One region of the Sphingomonas sp. BRN-1R genome, then DNA from elsewhere that is predicted to be linked to it. Evidence: predicted binding sites of a transcription regulator. Region 1 holds the regulator's gene; the other holds the start of a gene.

The links. Region 1 encodes LexA, which represses DNA repair genes until DNA is damaged. Its sites were predicted from a motif close to GTTCCNCNCTTGTTCT; they were not measured.
Region 2: the regulator LexA is predicted to act here: its motif matches at 1,674-1,689, upstream of recA (recombinase RecA).

Annotation. Positions count from the first base shown of each region.
Region 1 is NZ_CM173236.1:1,720,169-1,724,618, reverse strand. Features, by position in the region: gene AC3ANX_RS07935 (molybdopterin molybdotransferase MoeA) at 1-958, shown strand, start outside; gene lexA (transcriptional repressor LexA) at 1,027-1,707, shown strand; partial or broken gene AC3ANX_RS07925 (ComEC/Rec2 family competence protein) at 1,712-3,712, opposite strand; gene gltX (glutamate--tRNA ligase) at 3,876-4,450, shown strand, end outside.
Region 2 is NZ_CM173236.1:2,515,516-2,519,965, forward strand. Features, by position in the region: gene AC3ANX_RS11465 (glutathione S-transferase family protein) at 1-310, opposite strand, end outside; gene recA (recombinase RecA) at 509-1,597, opposite strand; gene AC3ANX_RS11475 (response regulator) at 1,798-2,151, opposite strand; gene AC3ANX_RS11480 (hybrid sensor histidine kinase/response regulator) at 2,168-4,450, opposite strand, start outside.

The DNA of each region.
Region 1 (4,450 bases):
GGGTTCGCCGTTCCCGCGCGCGGTCGGCGCGGGTGAGGCGGTGCGCATCTTCACCGGCGCGACGATGCCCGACGGCACCGACACGGTGCTGGTCCAGGAGGAGGCCGCGCGCGACGGCGAGCACCTGCGCCTCGTCGGCGACGGCCCCGCCCACGTCGGCCGCAACGTCCGCCGCAAAGGCCTCGATTTCAGCACCGGCGAGGTGCTGGTCGCGCGCGGCGAGCGGCTGACCGCCGCCCGCATCGCGGTCGCCGCGACCGGCGGACACGGCACGCTACCGGTGCGCCGCGTGATCCGCGTGGCCACGGTTGCGACCGGCGACGAACTGGTCGCACCCGGCGCGCCGCTGCCGCCGGGGGCGCTGCCCGAATCGAACGGCGCGATGCTCGCGGCGATGCTCGCGGACCTCCCGGTCGAGGTGGTCGATCTCGGCATCCTGCCCGACCGGCTCGATACGATCACCACGGCCTTCGCTGCCGTGGATGCCGACATTCTCGTCACCACCGGCGGCGCGTCGGTCGGCGATCACGATCTGGTGCGCCCTGCGCTTGAGGCGGCCGGCGGCAATCTCGACTTCTGGAAGATCGCGCTGCGCCCGGGCAAGCCGATGCTGGCCGGGCGGCTGAACGGCGCGGTGGTGCTGGGCCTGCCCGGCAATCCGGTATCCGCGTTCGTCACCGCGACACTGTTCCTGCGCCCGCTGATCGCGTTCATGAGCGGTGCCGCCGATCCTGCACCGCGTCGTACCGGCGCGGTTCTCGGTGAGGATCTGCCTGCCAACGATCACCGCACCGACTATCTGCGTGCGGAGACGCGTGGCGGCCGTGTCTTCGTCGCGGCCATTCAGGACAGCTCGATGCTGCGCACGTTGGCACGCGCCGACTGCCTCGTCGTCCGCGCGCCGCACGCAGCCCCGGCCAAGGCCGGCGACTCGGTGGAAATCCTGCCACTTTGGTGATGGATCGTCCTTGACGGGCCTATCATTGTTCCATATTGGTTCCGCATCTGTTCGGACGGAGGAACGCGATGCTCACCCGCAAGCAGCACGAGCTGATCTGCTTCATCAATGACCGCCTTGAGGAAACTGGGGTGTCGCCCTCGTTCGAGGAGATGAAGGAGGCGCTCGATCTGAAATCCAAGTCGGGCGTGCATCGTCTCATCAGCGCACTCGAGGAGCGGCAGTTCATCCGCCGCCTGCCCAATCGCGCGCGTGCGCTCGAAGTGCTGCGCATGCCCGAACGGACCGCGCCGCCGAAGAAAGCCGCCGCGACGGCTGAGGCGCCCGCCCCCTCCAACGTGCGCACGCTGCCGCAGCCTGCGAACGATGTTGTCGAGATCCCGCTGCACGGCCGCATCGCCGCCGGCGTGCCGATCGAGGCGTTCGAGGGTCAGTCGATGCTCGCCGTGCCCGCCGCGCTGCTTGGCGGCGGCGAACATTATGCGCTGGAGGTAGCCGGGGACTCGATGGTCGATGCTGGCATTCTCGACGGCGATTACGCGCTGATCCGCCGCACCGAAATCGCCCGCGACGGCGAGATCGTCGTCGCGCTGATCGAGGAGGCTGAGGCGACGCTCAAGTATTTCCGCCGCGAGGGCGCGATGGTTCGGCTCGATCCCGCCAACCGCGCCTATGATCCGCAGCGCTACGCCCCCGCGCAGGTGCGGATCCAGGGTAAGCTCGCCGGGTTGCTGCGTCGCTACGATTGATCCGCCACGGGTGACGGTCACCCGGTTGGTCGACGGTGGCGATGTTCGCGGTGGATAACGTGATCGCGACCCCACCGGTCTTCGCGAGCGTCGTCTGGTCGAGCTTGAGCCAGCGTGGGCTACAGGCGCGCGGCAGACGGCGCTCGCTGATGACGATGTCGACTGTCTTGCAGAGCGGCGCGAGTTGCTCGGTGGGTACGAAATAGCCGCTGCGCGTTGCCAGGATGCGCCAGCGCCGTCCGCCGCTGGTGCGCTGGACGACGCAGAGGTCGCGGCTGCACCGCGCATCGGGTTGTTCGGACAGGAGCAGCGGCACGCCGACGATGCCGCCGTTCTCCGCAAAGGTGTTGGCGGTGTAATCGCCGGTGCGGTCGCGCAGCACCGCAAGATTGCCGCCGGGCGTGCGGATCGCGGCATGGCGGCCATCGCCGGTGACGAGCAGATCGGGCACGGGCGTCAGCAGCGCCCAGACCGCGCCCGCCGCCAGCGGCACCGCGCCGAGCCGCCGCCATCGTGTCCGCCATAGCGCAATCCACAGACCGCCCGCCACCATCAGCGCGTATGCGCCAGATGGCATGGCCGGCAGCGGAGCCACTGCACCGGGCAGCGCGGCCACCGCATGCGCGATCCACAGCAGCAGGTCGAGCGAGCGCGCGGTCACCCACCAGAACGGCCAGCCCGCGCCGATCGCGTCGAACAGCAGCGCAAGCGCCTCGAACGGCATCGTCACGAAGGTGGTCAGCGGGATCGCGACGATGTTCGCGACCGATCCGTACACGCCCGCACGGTGAAAGTGGAACACCGAGATCGGGATGAGCGCCAGTTCGACGACGACGCCGGTGACCAGCAGCGATACCAGCTCGCGCAGCATCGCGCGCCAGCGTCGCTCCTCGTGCGGGCCGAACCAGCGCTTCATCGCCGGGTGCTCGTGCAGCGACACGATCGCCGCCACCGCCGCGAACGAAAGCTGGAAGCTTGGACCCGCGAGCGCCTCCGGGTACAGCAGCAACACCACGAACGCGCCCGCCGCAACCAGCCGCAAGGTGATCGCCTCGCGCCCCATCGCCAGCGCGACCAACACCAGCAGCGCGGCGACGCACGATCGCACCGTCGGCACCTCCGCACCGGTCAGCAGCGTATAGCCGATCGCGGCGAGCGCCCCCGCCCCGGCCGCGATCATCGGCACGCGCAGCCGCAGCGCGATCCACGGGCTGAGCGCGAGCAATCGCCCGACGATCAGCATCACCGCGCCCACGGCGGCGGTGATGTGCAGCCCGCTCACCGACAGCAGATGCGCGAGACCGGAGCGGCGCATCGCATCCGCGTCGCTTTCGGAGATGGCATATTGGTCGCCGGTCGCCAGCGCGGCGGCGATCGCCCCCGCCCCGCCCGGCGCGCTGTGCTGGATGTGCAGCGACAGCGCCGCCCGCCATGCGCCCAGCCCCCCGGCCGCCGCGCCCGGCGTCAGCACCGTCACCGGTGCCAGCCCGCGCCCGGTCGCGCCGATGCCGTCGAACCAGGCGACGCGCGCGAAGTCGTACGCGCCGGGCACCGCCGGGCCGGGCGGCGGCATCAACCGCGCGCCGAGCCGGATCGTCGCGCCCTCACCCAGCCCGGCCGGCACGTCCTTGGTCGCAAGGTTGACGCGCACATGCGCGGGCAGCACCGCCGCCGGATGCTTACCGTCCGGCATCACGTGCAGCGGCGCCAACCGCAGCCGGACGAGATCGCGCGCGGCGAGCGGATCGAGCCGCTCGACCCGCGCCTCGAACGTCGCCATCACCTGCCCGGCGACGGGCTTCACCCCGACGGCTTCGGCGCGCACCCACACGAGCAATATGCCGCCCGCGACCAGCAGCGCCGCCACGGCCACCGCCCGCCCGGCCCGATCGCCGCGCGCCACCGCGAGCGCTGCCAGCGAAACGCCCGTCGCCGCCAGCGCCGCCAGCCGCCAGCCCCAAGGATCGGGCAGCATCAGCCACACGGTGATGCCCGCGCCGAGCATCACCGGCAGCCACAGCACGAGCTGATCGCGCTCGGCCTCCAGCCAGCGCTCGACCCCGCCCGCAAACGCCAAAAGCCAGCCGATTTGAAGCGGCCGGGGTCGCGTGCTAGGGGCGGCATCGGCTGAACTGGCCATCGAATTTCATGTCTGGGAGACCGCGCGGTTGAGCGCAACATCTGATAGCGCGGCAGCCGCACCGGCCACGCCCGCGACCACACCCGTCGTTACCCGGTTCGCGCCCTCGCCGACCGGTTATCTGCACATCGGCGGCGCGCGCACCGCCTTGTTCAACTGGCTCTATGCCAAGCGGATGGGCGGCACGTTCCTGCTGCGAATCGAGGATACCGACCGCGCGCGCTCGACCCAGCCGGCGATCGACGCGATCCTCACCTCGATGCGCTGGCTCGGGCTCGATTGGGACGGCGACGCGGTGTTCCAGTTCGAGCGCGCCGCGCGCCATGCCGAGGTCGCACACCAGATGGTCGCGAACGGCCACGCCTATCGCTGCTACATGACGCAGGAAGAACTCGCCGCGATGCGCGCCGAGGCCGAGGCCGCCAAGCGCCCCTTGCGGGTGCGCAGCCCGTGGCGCGAACGCGACCCGGCCGAGGCCGGCGACAAGCCCTATGTCGTGCGCCTGAAGGCGCCCACGGAGGGTGCGACGACGATCGTCGACCGCGTGCAGGGCAGCATCACCGTCCAGAATTCCGAGCTGGACGACCTCATCCTGCTGCGCTC
Region 2 (4,450 bases), 800 kb from region 1:
AGCCCTCGGCGTAATGAAGAAACTGGCGGTAACGCAAAGCCGCCCCCCGATGCGCGGGCGCGGCGAAGCGGCCATCGCCTTTCTCGACCAGATATTCGACGATCGCACCGGTCTCGACCAGAACGTGGCTGTCATCCTCGACGATCGGCGACTTGCCGAGCGGGTGGATGCGCTTGAGCGCTTCGGGCGCGAGCATCGTCCTGGCATCGCGCGCGTAACGGCGGACGATGTACGGCAGGCCGAGTTCCTCGAGCAACCACAAGACGCGCTGCGACCGCGAATTCTCGAGATGATGGACGATGATGGTCATGCCGGCTCCTTTCGCGGAGCGCTCAGCGCATGCCGTGCAAGACGGTTCCGAAAACCTCCGGCAAGGGCGACCGGCGCATGCTGCGGCGCGACATGCTGAAAGGCCCGCGGCGTACGCGGGCCTTTCCGGGCTTCGCGGCGTGTGAGGGCACGTCGCGTAAAAGAAAGAGTGCGCCGCCACCCGAGCGGCGGCGCTACCTCACATTTCGGCGTCGTCGTCCTCGGGACCGGCCATCATTTCTTCGGCGACCTTGTCGGTGCGGCTGCGGATCGCCTTTTCGAGACGGTCGCACATCTCGGGATTTTCCCGCAGGAAGTTCTTCGAGTTCTCACGACCCTGACCGATGCGCACGCTGTCGTAGCTGAACCACGCGCCCGATTTCTCGACCAGCCCGGCCTTCACGCCGAGATCGAGGATCTCGCCGATCTTGGAGACGCCCTGCCCGTACATGATGTCGAACTCGACCTGCTTGAACGGCGGGGCGACCTTGTTCTTGACGACCTTGACGCGCGTGGTGTTGCCGATGATCTCCTCGCGGTCCTTGATCTGGCCGGTGCGACGAATGTCGAGGCGGACCGAGGCGTAGAATTTGAGAGCGTTGCCGCCCGTCGTCGTCTCGGGATTGCCGTACATCACACCGATCTTCATGCGGAGCTGGTTGATGAAGATCACCATGCAACGCGAGCGGCTGATCGAGCCGGTCAGCTTGCGCAGGCTCTGCGACATGAGACGCGCCTGAAGGCCGACATGGCTGTCGCCCATCTCGCCCTCGATTTCGGCGCGCGGCACCAGCGCGGCGACCGAGTCGACAACCAGCACGTCGATCGCGTTCGAGCGCACGAGCGTGTCGACGATTTCGAGCGCCTGCTCGCCGGTGTCGGGCTGCGAGACGATCAGTTCGTCAATATTGACACCAAGCTTCTTGGCATACACCGGATCGAGCGCATGCTCCGCATCGACGAAGGCAGCGGTGCCGCCGGTCTTCTGCGCCTCGGCGATGACATGGAGCGCGAGCGTGGTCTTGCCCGAGCTTTCCGGCCCGTAGATCTCGATCACGCGGCCGCGCGGCAGGCCGCCCACGCCAAGCGCGATATCGAGTCCGAGCGAGCCGGTCGAGATCGCCTCGACCTGCATCGTCTCCTTGGAGCCGAGCTTCATCGCCGAGCCCTTGCCGAACGCGCGATCAATCTGCGCGAGTGCGGCTTCGAGCGCCTTTTGCCGCTCGTCGGCGGCCTTGGTATTGGATGCTGCCATTTTGGAGTCGATGACCTTCAAAGATGCCGCCACAGGAGCCTCCATCGCTAAACCGTTGTGCGCACCGATACAATGCGCGTTGGAGGCTTCGTATCCTATTTGTTCCGGGAGAACAAGAGCGGAACTTACAATTTCGTGTCATCGTCGCCCCGGCGCAGGCCGGGGCCGCTCACTTCGGAGCAATCGGCTAGCCAGATTATGCAGCGGCCCCGGCCTGCGCCGGGGCGACGAGGTCAGGCGAGCGCGTCTAACGCCTTCGACACGCCATCCATCGTGAACGGCTTGGCGAGCGACGGCCGGTCGCGGAAGCGTTCCGCCACGCTGTCGTGCGAGCCGCCGGTCGCGAACACGAACGGGATGTTCCGCTCGGCCAGCGCGTCGGCGATCGGCAGGCTGGTCTCGCCGCCACGCAAATTGAGATCGAGGATCGCGGCGTCGATCCCCCCCGCCTCGACCAGCTCCAGCGCCGCCGCGCAGCAATCGGCAGTGCCGACCGGCACCTTGTCGAGGATCTCGAGGAAGTCCTCCAGCATCATTGCGATCAGCGGTTCGTCTTCGACGATCAGGATATTCTGCGGTGCGCCCATGATTCGCCCATAACCGTCAACCCCCGCCCGCACCAAGCCCTTTTGCCGTCATAAGCGCGCGCACCGCCTCGGCAAGCTGCTGAACTGAAAACGGTTTGGCCAAAAATGCGACGTTGTCGAGATCGATCGACTTGCGCAGCGTCTCCTCGGCATAGCCCGACATGAACAGGATCGGCAGGTCCGGGTAGCGCTTGCGGGCGTGGCGCACCATCGTCGGCCCGTCCATCAGCGGCATCATAACGTCGGTGACGAGCAGATCGGGGCGCGGCTGACTGGCGAGCCGTTCGAGCGCCGCCTCGCCATGTTCGGCGGTGAGGACGGTATAACCCTGCCGCGTCAGCGCGCGTTCGGCGACGGCGCGCACCATGTCCTCGTCCTCGACCAGCAGGATGGTGCCGCTGCCCCACAGGTCGAGCGGCTTCTTGGGCGGCACGATCACCGTATCGGCGACCGGCACCGAGGCGGTGTGGACCGGCAGATAGAGCGTGAACACCGCCCCCTGCCCCGCCTTGGATTCCGCAAAGATATAGCCACCCGATTGCTTGACGATGCCATAGACGGTCGACAACCCGAGCCCGGTGCCCTTGCCGACCTCCTTGGTGGTGAAGAACGGCTCGAAGATCTTGGGCAGGATCTCAGGAGGAATACCCGCACCATTGTCGGCGACTTCGAGCGCGACGTAATCGGCGATCGGCAGGATGTCCGACCCCATCCGCCGCACGTCGGCGGCGGTGACGGCGAAGGTGCGGATCGACAGCACCGCGCCACCCTGCGGCGGTTTGCTGAGCATCGCATCGCGCGCGTTGACCGCAAGGTTGACGACGACCTGTTCGAGCTGCCCCGGATCGGCGCGCACCGGCGCGAGGCTGCGGCCATGCTTGACGTTGAGCGTGATCGTCTCGCCGAGCAGGCGCTTGAGAAGCTGCGACACTTCCGAGACGATATCGGGCAGTTGCAGCACCTGCGGGCGGAGCGTCTGCTGGCGCGAGAAGGCAAGCAACTGGCGCGTCAGCGAGGCGGCGCGGTTCGAATTGGCGCGGATCTGCTGGATGTCGTCATAGTCGCTGTCGCCGGGCGAATGGCGCATCAGCATCAGGTCGCAATGGCCGATGATCGCGGTGAGGATGTTGTTGAAATCATGCGCGACACCGCCGGCGAGCTGGCCGACCGCCTGCATCTTGGTGGCCTGCGCGACCTCGCGCTTGAGCCGGGTCTCCTCGCCATTGTCCTTGAGGCTGAGCAGCACCGCCGCATCGCCCAGCCCCCGCGCGCCCGCGATCGACAACGCGACCGGCTCGTCGGGATGATCCTTCAGGCGGATGGCGAGATCGCTCGAATGCGCCGCCCCGCTCGCGAAGCGACGCACCGCGTCGGACACCACGCCCTTGTCCTCGCGCACCACCAGATCGCCCGGATAGAGCGGCGGCGCGGCGGGATCGACCCCGGCGGCGCGCGCGAACGAATCGTTCATTTGCAGGAAGCGCCCGTCGGCCCCGACCAGCGCGACGCCGAACGGCATCAGCGCGACAAGCGTCTGGACATGCGCGGTGGCGCTCGCGCCGATCGCGGGTGCACCGCCCTGCTCCTCGTCGATCAGCGCGACGAGCATCGGCGCCTCGTCGCCTTCGAGGAACGGGATTTGCAGGATCCGCAGCGGGTTCCTGAGCATCCCCTCGCGTTCGAAACGGACCATGCCGCGTTCGTCGGTGATGAGAAAGCGCGCGAAATCACGGCCGGTGATGGCGGCATCCTCATGCCCCATCGCCCGCGCGCGCAGCACGCTGTTGGCGGTGACGACCCGCCCGTCATGCCCGATCAGCGCGATCATGATGCCGGCCCGACCGAACTGGTCGCCGGTGCGGCTCGCGACGAGATCCTCGACCGTCGCGGCGAGGTTCATGCCGGTGGACTGACGGAAGCGCCACACCAGCAGGTCCCCGTCCTCGCCCGCGCAGGCGATCTCACCGGTGACGGCGGTGCCGCGCACGACGAGCCGCTCGACCGTCGCGGTGCCGTCGCGCCACGCCTTGCGGCCAGCGATGCCGAGCCGGTCCGCGCCGTCGCCGTCGAGCGGCAGGCCGGGCGGCGTCGGGAAACCGCCGAACAGCGCCTCGTAACGATCGTTCGCGCACACCAGCCGCCCGGCGCGGTCGGTCACGGCGACCGCATCGGGGCTGGCGGCGGCGAGCGTGCGGGCGAGTGCCCAGTCGGGTTCCGCCCCCTCGCCCGCATTGGCCGGGAACAGGCGGCGGAACGCGATTGCGCCGCCCGCCACCAGGATCGCGGTGGCGAGGAACGC